Regions from separate parts of the Sphingomonas sp. CFBP 13706 genome, predicted to be linked through region 3. Evidence: predicted binding sites of a transcription regulator. Region 3 holds the regulator's gene; each other region holds the start of a gene.
What was found. The regulator LexA, encoded in region 3, represses DNA repair genes until DNA is damaged. The targets are predictions, from matches to a motif close to GTTCCNCNCTTGTTCT.
Positions count from the first base shown of each region.

Region 1: IFS44_RS08045 (MmcB family DNA repair protein) is a predicted target of LexA. The motif match lies at 2,180-2,195, and genes of this name have one in related genera.
Region 2: IFS44_RS09955 (ATP-dependent helicase) is a predicted target of LexA. The motif match lies at 2,452-2,467, and genes of this name have one in related genera.

Region 1 covers NZ_JACYVM010000003.1:297,022-301,174, reverse strand. The annotation lists gene IFS44_RS08065 (PTS sugar transporter subunit IIA) at 2-469, shown strand; gene IFS44_RS08060 (PaaI family thioesterase) at 459-938, shown strand; gene IFS44_RS08055 (DUF1491 family protein) at 949-1,275, shown strand; gene IFS44_RS08050 (cell wall hydrolase) at 1,465-2,088, shown strand; gene IFS44_RS08045 (MmcB family DNA repair protein) at 2,207-2,704, shown strand; gene IFS44_RS08040 (ankyrin repeat domain-containing protein) at 2,765-3,421, opposite strand; gene IFS44_RS08035 (SCO family protein) at 3,496-4,095, shown strand; gene IFS44_RS08030 (YcgN family cysteine cluster protein) at 4,092-4,153, shown strand, end outside.
Region 2 covers NZ_JACYVM010000004.1:233,707-237,859, forward strand. The annotation lists gene IFS44_RS09950 (hypothetical protein) at 1-43, opposite strand, end outside; gene IFS44_RS09955 (ATP-dependent helicase) at 157-2,439, opposite strand; gene IFS44_RS09960 (GFA family protein) at 2,550-2,945, shown strand; gene IFS44_RS09965 (UrcA family protein) at 3,170-3,496, shown strand; gene IFS44_RS09970 (inorganic phosphate transporter) at 3,718-4,153, shown strand, end outside.
Region 3 covers NZ_JACYVM010000002.1:391,938-396,090, reverse strand. The annotation lists gene IFS44_RS05195 (HoxN/HupN/NixA family nickel/cobalt transporter) at 1-164, opposite strand, end outside; cobalamin riboswitch at 344-556, opposite strand; gene IFS44_RS05190 (molybdopterin molybdotransferase MoeA) at 794-1,978, shown strand; gene lexA (transcriptional repressor LexA) at 2,047-2,772, shown strand; gene IFS44_RS05180 (ComEC/Rec2 family competence protein) at 3,277-4,153, opposite strand, start outside.

The DNA of each region.
Region 1 (4,153 bases), on a different contig from region 3:
CATGAATGACTTCAGTGATATGCTGCGTCCGGACGCGGTCCTGACCGGCATGGTCGCGGCAAACAAAAAGGCCGTGCTTCACCATGTCGCCACGCTTGCTGCCGACATTGTCGAAGCCGACGCGAAAAATATCGCGGACCGTCTGATTGCCCGCGAAAAGCTGGGCTCGACGGGATTTGGCGGTGGTGTCGCGATTCCCCATGCCAAGCTCGACGGACTGACGCAGGTCACGGCGGTGTTCGCGCGACTGGCGCAGCCGATCGATTTTCAGGCCGTCGACGATCTCCCCGTCGATCTCGTCTTCATGCTGTTGTCGCCGACCGATGCCGGCGCGGTTCATCTGAAGGCACTGGCGCGGATATCGCGCCGGCTGCGCGACAAGCTGTTCCTCGACAAGCTGCGCGGTGCGGGTTCGACCGATGCGCTCTATGCCCTGTTCACCGCCGATGCGGTCCGCGATGCCGCCTGAACTGGCCTCCGCCGGCGCCGAGGCGCATTTTCGCGCGCTGGAATCGCTCTACGCCTGTGCGCCGATCAACCGCTTCTTCGAATCCACGCTCGAGATTCCGGAGGCCGGCGTCGCGCGGATCCGGTTCACGATCGACGAACGTCATTATCATGCCGGCGGCGCGGCGCACGGGACGAGCTATTTCAAGATGCTCGACGATGCCGCCTTCTATGCCGCAAACAGTCTCGTCACCGATCGCTTTCTCCTGACGACCGCGTTCAACCTGTTGCTGACCCGGCCGTTAAAGGCGGGTCCGGTGATCGCCGAAGGCCGCTGGATCAGCGGGAAGCGCCGCGTGTTTGTCGCCGATGCCCGGCTGATCGACGCCGAGGGGGAGGAGGCGGCGCGGGGTACGGGTACGTTCATGCGCTCACGGATCGCCCTGGCCGGGCTTCCCGGATACCGCGTCTCGCCGCGCCCGCTGCCGTGATCGTCCTGCTATGAGTGGCCGTCTTCCCAGCGGCGTCCTCGTCAGTGCGCTGCTGCGACGGGTCAACGACGCGGGCGGTTTCGGCGCGGTGCTCGCCAAAGGGGACGCGCAGGGCGGCGCGATCCTCGTGATCGCCATCGACCGCGGTGCCCTGCCCCGCCTGCTTGAGCGCGGGATCGGCGCCGATGGGCGAACGGCACTGATCGACTCGACTCCGCCCGAAGACCTCGACGGCTATTGGCGTCGACGGCGGTCGAGCGATCCAGATCTCTGGGTGATCGAGGTGGATGTCGCAGCGGCGGAACGGTTCGCCGCTGAAACGATCCTGGCCGATTGACTCCAAAGTCCCCCCGATAGAGGGGATATTCAACATTGATTGGCGTTGTGCTGGGACGGGTGCGATCCGGATCAGTTACGCAGTCGGGGGGATGCCTGGACGATCGGCTCGTACGATTGGTTCCGTGGTCCAACCGCATCTGAATAAGTTTGAATGACGATTTTGCAGCGGGCCGCAACGATTGCGGTCATGACCTTCTCTCTCGCCGGCCTGTTCGGCAACAGCGCGCCCAGCCAGGCGACCGGCGTTGATCGCTCGACCGCCAGCCTCACCGCACTCGCAAATCTAAACGCCCTCTCCTCTCAGAATGTTCCGCAGACCGTTCCCGCCGTGACGCCCGTCACCGCCGTCGAGCCCGCTGCACAGACCGCCGTCCAGACGTCGGCCGAAATCGAAGACGAAGAATTCGAAACGCTTGCCCAGGCCGTTGCCGCGCAGGATAGCGCCGCCGCCGACGAAGCGCTCCAGTGCCTTGCCGGCGCCATCTATTTTGAATCCAAGGGCGAGCCGCTCACCGGCCAGCTCGCCGTCGCCGAAGTCATCATCAACCGCGCCAAGTCGGGCCGCTTCCCCGCCGACGTCTGCGACGTCGTCAAGCAGCGCGGCCAGTTCAGCTTTGTCCGCGGCGGTCAGATCCCCGCGATCAACAAGGGCACGTCGTACCGCACCGCCATCGCCGTCGCGAAGGTTGCACTGGCCGATGCGTGGAACAGCCCGGCCGAGAAGGCGCTGTATTTCAACACCGCCGATCGCCGCCCTGCGGGCCGCGTGATCAAGGTCGCTTCGATCGGCAACCACGTCTTCTATCGCTGATCGACAGCCGATCCGGACAGGGTCCGGGATCATGATCAGGATCACACCTGCATCGCCAACGCTATAAACAATCCGTGAACGCGCTTGCGTCGTTCGCGGATTGTTCTATTTCTGGCGCATGCTCGACACCCCCCCGGACTCCTGCATCGACGAACCCGGATCGCCCTTATGTGCCGCCGATGTGGCACGCGGCGTGATCCGGATGTTGTTGCGCCACGACCTGACCGCGATGGCGGAGGTTCCCCTCGACGGGGGGCGTCGCGCCGATCTGATGGCGATCGATGCCCGCGGGCAGATCGTCGTCGTCGAGATCAAGGTGTCGCGCGCGGACCTGGTCGGTGATGGCAAATGGCCTGAGTATCTCGGACATTGCGATCGCTATTTCTGGGCGGTGCCGGCCGGGTTCGACATGCGGCCGCTGCAGGGGGCGGCGTTTCTGCCCGAACGTACCGGGATCATCGTCGCTGACCGCTATGACGCCGCGATCGTCCGCGAGGCGCATACGACCCCCCTGCCCGCGCATGTCCGCAAGCGCTGCACTTTAGCCTTCGCCAGACGCGCCGCACGCCGCCTGATCGCACAGGTCGATCCCGACGCCGCCGGTCTCGCCTTCTGATCCGGCTGGCGGCTGATCCTCACGATACGCGGCAGGATCAGCCGCCCGGCGACGTGATCGTCAGAATTTCGGCCCCGCGACCGCCTTGCGGGTCTTCTTCGGCGCATCGGCCAGCAGCTTGGTCACCACGACGTTGCGACCATCCTGCTTGGCATAATCGCGCGCCGACATGCCGGCGATGATATCGGCCTGATCGGGGTCGGCGTTTTCGTTGAGCAGCACGCGGATCATGGCAACGTCGCGGCGCTGAACGGCGCGGATCAACGGAGTCTCTCCTGCCGAATTGGCAAGATTCGGATTGGCGCCGGCGGCGGTCAGGATCGGGATCATGTCGGTCTGGCCGAGCGTCACCGCGAGGAGCAGCGGCGTGTTGCCCTTACCGTCGCGCAGATTGGCGTCGGCGCCTTTCTGCAGCAGGAACCGCAGATAGGTCTCGTCGGCACGTTTGATGACGATGTGCAACGCGCCCTCGCCTGTCGAGACGTCGCGTGCATTGACGATGCTGCTGCCCGGACGTCCGAGCATTTCGAGGACCTCGTTGTTCTTCGACTCGCGCACCGCATTCAGGAATTTATAGCCTTCCGACTGGTTCTGCGCGTGTGCGACACGCGGGGCGATCACGGTGGTAACGGGAAGCGCGATCACGGCTCCCATCAACAGGGCGCCCATGGTCTTGGCGCCCGTCGTCAGGGCGGGGCACTGGCGGATATACGACATCGATAGATCCTCGGGACGCGGGTGATGTGCGACGCTTGCGCCGCACGGGCTAACAGATCAAGGCTGGCTGTATCATGACCAATCGACGCCCCGCCCTTCTCGCCGCCCTCGCGCTTGCGGCGTGCAGCCCCTCTACGCCCGATACGAGCGCGGCGCCCGCGACGCCGCCGCTTGCCGGGGCGCGGATCGGCGGGCCGTTCACGCTCGTCGATCAGGACGGGCAACAGGTCAGCGACCGGCGGTTCGCGGGCAAATACCGGATCATGTATTTCGGCTACACCTTCTGCCCCGATGTCTGTCCGACCGACATGCAAACGATCGGCGGCGCGATGAAACTGCTCGAGGCCAGCGATCCGGCGCTTGCGGCGCGGATCGTGCCGATCTTCGTGAGCGTCGATCCGACGCGTGACACCCCTGCGGTCGTCAAGCAGTTCGTCACCGCCTTTCATCCGCGCATCGTCGGGCTCACCGGCAGTCCCGCGGCGATCGAGACCGTAAAGAAGGAATTCGCGATCTTCTCGGCCAAGGGGGATGCCGCGCCCGGTGGCGGTTACCTCGTAAATCACTCGCGTCAGGCCTATCTGATGGATCCGGACGGCAAGCCTCTCGCGCTGCTGCCACAGGATAAGGGACCACAGGCCTTGGCCGACGACATCAAGCGCTGGGCCCGATGAGCGCCAGATTCTGGGAAGACACGCCGATCGAGAAGCTCGACCGCGGCCAGTGGGAGGC
Region 2 (4,153 bases), on a different contig from region 3:
TGGCGAAGGCGAGCCCGGCGGCGATGAGATGCGTAAACTTCATGACGTGTCCTCTTGCCCGAGATCGGGCTGGAAGGACGATACGATCCTGGTTCGGCATCGTTCCTGAACAGGGTTGTCGGCTCCCGTACAGGTTGGCGGCGCCGACCGGTCGTCCTAAGGCGCGATCGTGACGAAGCTGTCCATGACGCGCTTGCGGCCGGCCTGTTCGAAGTCGATCTCGAGCTTGTTGCCCTCGATCTCGGCGATCGCGCCATAGCCGAATTTCTGGTGGAACACGCGCTGGCCGAGCGACAGGTCGTCGCGGCCCTTGTTGCCCAGGCTGATCGCGCTGGACCGGCTTTCGACGACGCGGGCGGGCTTGGTCGAGAAGCCGCCGCCGGGCGTGGCCGCGCGCTGCCAGCCGGGGCCGCGGCCGGTGCCGCGTGCGACGTCGGCGAACGGATCGGCGCGGTCGGACCAGTTCGCCTGCCACAGGCTCGCGCCGCCCGACATCGTCGTCTCGGTGTCGGTATGCTCGTCGGGCAGTTCGGCGACGAAGCGCGACGGGATCGACGAATTCCACTGGCCGTAGATGCGGCGGTTGGCGGCGTGGAGGATGACGGCGAGCCGCCGCGCGCGCGTGATCGCGACATAGGCGAGGCGGCGTTCCTCCTCGAGGCTCTTGACGCCGCCTTCGTCGAGCGAGCGTTGCGACGGGAACAGTCCTTCCTCCCAGCCGACGCAGAAGACGGTGTCGTATTCGAGGCCCTTGGCGGCGTGGATCGTCATGATCGTGACCTGCGGATCCTGCGCGCCGCCCTCATTGTCCATGACCAGCGAGACATGTTCGAGGAACGCGCCGAGCGAGTCATATTCCTCCATCGCGCGGACGAGTTCGCTCAGATTCTCGAGCCGGCCGGTCGCCTCGACCGATTTCTCGGCCTGGTACATCGCGGTGTAGCCGCTCTCGTCGAGCAGCTGCCGTGCGAGTTCGGCGTGGGGCAGGCTGGTCGCCATGTCGCGCCAGCGCGCGATGTCGCCGACGAGGCGGCCGAGCGACTTCTTGGCGGCCCCGGTCAGCTCGTCGGTGTCGAGGATGCGCGCGGCGGCCGTCGTGAGCGGGGTGCCGGTGGCGCGCGCGAGCTGGTGGATGCGCGCGACCGCCTTGTCGCCGAGCCCGCGCTTGGGGACGTTGACGATGCGTTCGAAGGCGAGGTCGTCCGCGGGCTGGTTGACGACGCGGAGATAGGCGAGCGCGTCGCGGATCTCGGCGCGTTCGTAGAAGCGGAAGCCGCCGACGATCTTGTACGGCATGCCGATCGCGATGAAGCGATCCTCAAACTCGCGCGTCTGGTGCTGCGCGCGGACCAGGATCGCAACCTCGTCGAGGCTTTTGCCCGTGCGACGGACGCTCTCGATTTCCTCGCCGACGCGGCGCGCTTCCTCGGGACCGTCCCAGACGCCGATGACCTTGACCTTCTCGCCGACGTCGAGCTCGGTCCAGAGCTGCTTGCCGAGGCGGCCGCCATTGTTGGCGATCACGCCCGATGCCGCGCCGAGGATGTGCGGCGTGCTGCGGTAATTCTGTTCGAGGCGGATGACCTTCGCGCCGGGGAAATCGCGCTCGAACTTCAGGATGTTCTCGACCTGCGCGCCGCGCCACGAATAGATCGACTGGTCGTCGTCGCCGACACAGGCAATGTTCTTGCGCTCCTGCGCGAGCAGCCGCAGCCAGAGATATTGCGACGAGTTGGTGTCCTGATACTCGTCGACCATGATGTATTTGAAGCGCTGCTGATACTGCGCCAGCACGTCGCGGTGCGTCTTCAGGATGACGAGCATGTGAAGCAGCAGGTCGCCAAAATCGCACGCATTGAGCGCGCGCAGCCGGGTCTGATATTGTTCGTACAGCTCGCCGCCGCGGCCATTGGCGTAGCGCTCGCTCTCGCCCGCATCGATATCGGCGGGGACGAGGCCCTTGTTCTTCCACTGGTCGATCAGCCCGGCAAGGCTGCGCGTCGGGAAGCGCTTCTCGTCGATATCGGCGGCGAGGATGAGCTGCTTGAGCAACCGCAACTGGTCGTCGGTGTCGAGGATGGTAAAGTTCGATTGCAGCCCGACGAGTTCGGCATGGCGGCGCAGCATCTTGGCGGCGATCGCGTGGAAGGTGCCGAGCCACGGCATCCCCTCGACCGCGTCGCCGACGAGGCGGCCGACGCGCTCGCGCATCTCGCGTGCGGCCTTGTTGGTGAAGGTGACCGAGAGGATCTCCGACGGCCACGCCTTCTTGGTGAAGATCAGGTGCGCGAGTCGCGCGGTCAGCGCCGCGGTCTTGCCGGTGCCCGCGCCGGCGATGATCAGGACGGGGCCGTCGGTGGTCAGCACCGCCTCGCGCTGGGGATCGTTGAGGCCGCGGAGATAGGGCGGCTGGCGGTTTGCGTCGGACGGATGGGCGATCTGGTTCACCGGTGAACAGGTAGGGAACGGGGCGCGATCGGGCAAGCGGCTAAGGCTTGCACGACTCAGCGATGTGTGGAACAAATCGAGAATATCAACAGGAGGCGTGCATGTTGTCGGGACGATGCCACTGCGGAGCGATCCACTATGTCGCGACGGGCGAGGCGGCGCATCATGCGCTGTGCCACTGTGAGGATTGCCGCCGCAGCGCAGGCGCGCCGATGGTCGGCTGGATCGCGTTCAGGACCGAGCAGGTGACGATTTCGGGCGATCCGGTGACCTATGCGTCGTCCGAGCACGGGCGGCGGCTGTTCTGCGGGGCGTGCGGGACGGGCCTGTTCTACACCAACCCGGTCGCGCTGCCGGGGATCATCGACATCCAGTCGTGCACGCTCGACGATCCCGAGTCGGTCGCACCGGGCGCGCAAATCCAGGTCGCGGAGCGGCTGGCGTGGATGGCGGACCTGGCGAGCCTGCCCGAATTCGCGCGCTATCCGGGGATGTGAACGGGCGTGCCGTCGCCGTCCGGGTGCGGGGTGATCGAAATCGCGGGGCGACCGACGAACCGTCGCCAAACCGTCGCGGGCGCGTAACGATCCGGGCGTAGGGCGTGCGCAGCGACGAGGGTTTTCGTCGGAGAGGCCGCGCAGAGACGGTCCTCCCGACGGTCAGGCTTAGTCGCGCGCAGGCGGTGTGCCTGCGGACCGCAGGACCAGCAAAGGACGTCATCATGAAGATCCTCCACAGCGTCGCTTCGGCGGCGATCGCTTCCGCGTGCCTTTTTGCGACCGGCGCTGCCGCCGATCCGGTGCGCGACCCCGTCACGATCCGTGTCTCGCATGCCGGCCTAGACCTGGCCAGCGACGCCGGCCGGCGCGTGCTCGCGCGTCGCGTGCAGTCGGCGGTCAACCGGACCTGCGCCCCGCGGACCGGCGGGCTGAATGCCTTTGCCGAGTCGCGCCGGTGCCGCGCGGAAATGATGCAGGACGCCACGGTCCAGACTGCCGCGTTGCTGACGCGCAACGGGACGCAGCTGGCAAGCCTCGCGGGGCGCTAGCGCCTTCGCGCTCGATCCGATGCGCGATTGAAGGAGGACCGCTTTGTCAAAGGCGCGGCGGTCCTCCCCCGCCGTCAGGCTGTGCCTGCCCCCCCCGGCGGGGGAGGATCATGGGCGGTCGCGCGCTGCGCGGGGTTCGTCACTGTGTCATTCTGGTATCGCCGCGCGGCGATGCATCGCGTTGTCATAAAGTTGTAATCGTTAGGGCCGACTGCGCGATCATGGCTACTTCCCCATTAACGGTCGACGCGATCGACCGCGCACCGCGCAGCGGACCGCGGCTCGATCATGATCTGCATCCGGCCGGGCGCTGGATCTTTCTGGCAGTATTGCTGGGGGGGCTGGCCTATGCGGGGTTCAGCATTGCCACCGATACCGCGCAGGTTGGCGAGACGCTCGCATTCGGTGCGTTCGCGTTCCTCGGGCTCGCGCTGCTGATCGCGCTCGGGTTCGAATTCGTCAACGGCTTCCACGACACCGCCAATGCGGTCGCGACGGTCATCTACACGCATTCGATGCCCGCGCCGCTCGCGGTCGTCTGGTCGGGCTTCTTCAACTTCGTCGGCGTGATGACGTCGTCGGGCGCGGTCGCCTATTCGATCATCACGCTGCTGCCGGTCGACCTGATCCTCAACGTCGGCAGCGCGGGCGGGTTCG
Region 3 (4,153 bases):
CGCAGGCCCAGCCCCCAGGCGAGCATCGCGGTGCCCAGCATCAATGGCTGCGCCTGGAACAGCGCGAACGCCCATCCCCAGGCGGCGATATTGGCCGCCACCAGCATCGCGAACATCCAGCCGATCCGGTGTCGCGTCGAACGACCGGCGGTCCGCCCGGTCATGATCTTGGTCATTGGCACATCCCCGGCGTCCGACGAGGACGGGGGCCTGCCGCGAACGACCGGGACGCGCGCCGACCGGACGCCCTGAGCGGCCGGCATGCGTCGCCGATGCGGCCCCCGCCGCATGGTCGTCGCTCAGACGGCGTTCACCGTGCCTCGGCCACCCCCTGGACCGGGACAAGAGCGACCAGACGCCGGCAGGTCTCCTGGCTCGCGGGTCAAGGCTCGACGCACACCTTCCCAGGCCATCGGCCCAGTGGCTGCCCCCGTCGCAGGGGGCGCGTGCGTGTCGCTCGCCGCTTACAGTTGCAGGGACAGCTGCGGTCTTGGGGCGAACCCCGCACCGCATTCCCATTCAAGCCCCGAGGGGCACCGACGCGATCTGTGCGGATCCGGCTTGCGTCGGACCTGCGCCATAGGGCTAGCGCGTTTTGCCTGCGCTGACGACAGGATTTGCGTGCGACGCAACGCAGGGCATGTCGTCCCATCTCACCGCAACGTCTGCCGCACCTCGTACGTTGACCACGTGACCGACCGGCCTCCCGCCGGTCGCGGCGTTGCCCGCTTTCCGCCCCGCGGCATTCGTGCGAGCAGCGCAGACCTTCATCGCCCCGCTGAACGGAGCCCGCATGCGCCCTCTCGTCCCCGTCGCCGAAGCCCAGTCCCGCCTCTTCGCCATGGCATCGCGCGTGCCGGCCGAAACCGTGCCGCTGCGCTCCGCGATGGGTCGCTGGGCGGCGGAGGACATTCTCGCCCGCCGCACCCAGCCTGCGACCGACCTTTCGGCGATGGACGGCTATGCGATCCGCTACGCCGATCTGCCCGGCCCCTGGACCGTCATCGGCGAGAGCGCGGCCGGCCGCCCCTTCGCCGGCACGCTCGCCCCGGGCGAGGCGACGCGCATCTTCACCGGCGCGGCGATGCCGCCCGGCGCTGATACCGTCCTTGTTCAGGAAGAGGCCGCGCGCGACGGCGACCGGCTGATGCTCGACGGCGAAGGCCCCGCCTTTGAAGGCCGCAACACACGCCGCAAGGGGCTCGACTTCGCGACCGGCACGCGGCTGATCGCGGCCGGCGATCGGCTGACGCCCGCGCGCATCGCGGTCGCTGCGACCGGCGGACACGGCACGCTGTCGGTCGGCCGCCGGCTGCGCGTCGCGGTCGCCGCGACGGGGGACGAGCTCGTTCCGCCCGGCTCGACCAGCGACCCCGTCCTGCTACCGGAATCAAACGGCATCATGCTCGCCGCGATGCTCGCCGACCTGCCCGTCGACATTATCGATCTCGGAATCCTCCCCGACCGGCTCGACACGCTGCGTGACGCCTTTGCCGGGGTCGACGCCGATCTGCTGGTAACCACGGGGGGCGCGTCGGTCGGCGATCACGATCTCGTCCGCCCCGCAATCGAGGCGGCGGGCGGCAGCATCGACTTTTGGCGGATCGCGCTGCGCCCGGGCAAGCCGATGATGGCGGGCGCGCTTGGCCGGACGATGCTGCTCGGCCTACCTGGCAACCCGGTCTCCGCCTTCGTCACCGCCATCCTCTTCGTCCGCCCCGTGGTCGCGCACATGCTCGGCGCGCGCGATCCCCTGCCGCAGACGACGCACGCGCTGCTCGGCGAGGATCTTCCGCCCAACCAGTCGCGGACCGACTATATGCGCGCCGAACTGCGCGAGGGTCGCGCCTATGCCTCGACCATCCAGGACAGCTCGATGCTGCTGACGCTCGCCCGCTCGTCCTGCCTGATCGTCCGCGACGGCGACGCGCCTGCGGCAAGGGCGGGCGACTCGGCGGAAATCCTCGTCATCGCGTGACGTCACCGCTTGACGAAGCTGCAAGTGTTCCATAGAAGTTCCTCGTCTGTTCCGGACGGAGAACCGTTATGCTCACGCGCAAGCAGCACGAGCTTGTCTGCTTCATCAATGACCGCCTCGCCGAGACGGGCGTGTCGCCCTCGTTCGAGGAGATGAAGGACGCGCTCGACCTGAAATCGAAATCGGGCGTACACCGTCTGATCAGCGCGCTTGAGGAGCGCAACTTCATCCGGCGCCTGCCCAACCGGGCGCGCGCGCTCGAAGTGCTGCGGATGCCCGAGCGTCCCGAGTCTGCAACAGGGCAGACGGCGGCGAAGTCGGGGCCGAAGGTGGCGGCATCGGCCGACACCGTATCTGCGCCGAACACGGCCAGCGCCACGCCCGCGTCGCCCGATCGCATCGCGGCGAACGACGTCGTCGAGATCCCGCTGCACGGCCGGATCGCCGCCGGCGTCCCAATCGAAGCCTTTGAAGGCAGTTCGATGCTGGCCGTTCCGGCCGCACTGCTTGGCACCGGCGAGCATTATGCGCTGGAGGTTTCGGGGGACTCGATGGTCGAAGCCGGCATCCTTGATGGCGATTACGCGCTGATCCGCCGCACGGAAATCGCACGCGACGGCGAAATCGTCGTCGCGCTGATCGAGGACAGCGAAGCGACGCTTAAATATTTTCGCCGCGAAGGCGCGATGGTCCGGCTTGACCCCGCCAACCGTGCCTATGACCCCCAGCGTTATGCGCCCGCACAGGTCCGGGTTCAGGGCAAGCTGTCGGGTATCCTGCGCCGCTACGACTGACGAATGCCGGGGAGCGCTGGCGGTCATCACCGCCGCGCAACCGGCTGGCGTGGCGTTCAGTGGGCCGCGACCAATGACATCGCCACGAAAAGCGCGCCGCCGACAAGCGTCGAATATTGGCGGACTTAGTAGCAGCTTGCTTTGCATAAGACCGGCATAATCCAGCTCCAACGTTGGCCACCGTCCCGAATACCCGGACGAAGCCAACGGTGGAGGCAGGTCGCACGCGCATTAAACCAGCAAGCCCCCGTCCCACCTCCCCCGTCATCCTGACGAAAGTCAGGATCGAGAGCCCGGCACGCAATCCTCGTGACCTTGGGCTCTAATCGCAGCCTGGATGACGGTTGGCGCGAAATACGTCTCGTCGAAACTACGGACTGACAGAGATGTCGATCCGACGCGCTGACCAACGGCCAAGCATCATCGTCCGCGCTCCTGAACCGCGGCTTCCCGAACCGGTGGCCACACCTTCGCGAAATCCTGACCCGACACTCCGGTCGCGGCCTATCGCTCTGACCACCCCCGAGCCGGCACCCGAAACCGGACCGACGCCGCACCCCCGGCCATCCCGCGCTGATCGCCCCCCGCCCCGAACCGACGCGCTGGCCGCGCCAGCGTCGGCGGATCGCGCCACGGGTGCCGATCCCCCGGATTGAGTACCGTCACCATCCGCCCCGTGGTCAACGTCAACGCGATCCCCCCGGTCCGCGCGAGCACCGATCGATCGAGCTTCAGCCATCGCGGCGTACAATCGCGCGGCAGCCCGCGCTCGCTGATGACGATGTCCGCGCGCCGGCAGGCGGCAACCATCTCCGCGATCGGCACCCGGTAAACGCTCCGCGTTGCCAGCACACGCCACGCCCGCCCCCGCGCGACGACATCGGTCAGGCACAGGTCGCGGCTGCACCGCGCGTCGGGCTGATCCGCGAGCAGCAGCGGCTCACCATCGACCCCGCCATTCTCCGCCAGTGTATCGCGGACATAATCCCCCGCCCGATCGCGAAGCAGCGCGAGCCCGGCGGCGGTCCGGACCGCGACATGGCGACCATCGCCCGTGACCAGTATATCGGGTGACGGCGTCGTCAGCGCCCAGATCGCGCCAATCGCCAAGGGCAGGATCCCGATCCGTCGCCACTGTGTCCGCCACAACGCGATCCACACACCGCCGCCGACCATCAAGGCAAACGCCCCATCGGGAACCGCCGGCAGCGCGCGGACCGCGCCCGGTGCATGCGCCACGCCTCGCGCGAGCCACAGCAGCGCGTCGAGCGCATGCTGGACCAGCCACCAGGCGGGCGCGCCAATCCCGATCGTGTCGAGCAGCAGCGCCAGCGCCTCGAACGGCATCACGACAAACGTGGTCAGCGGGATCGCGACGATA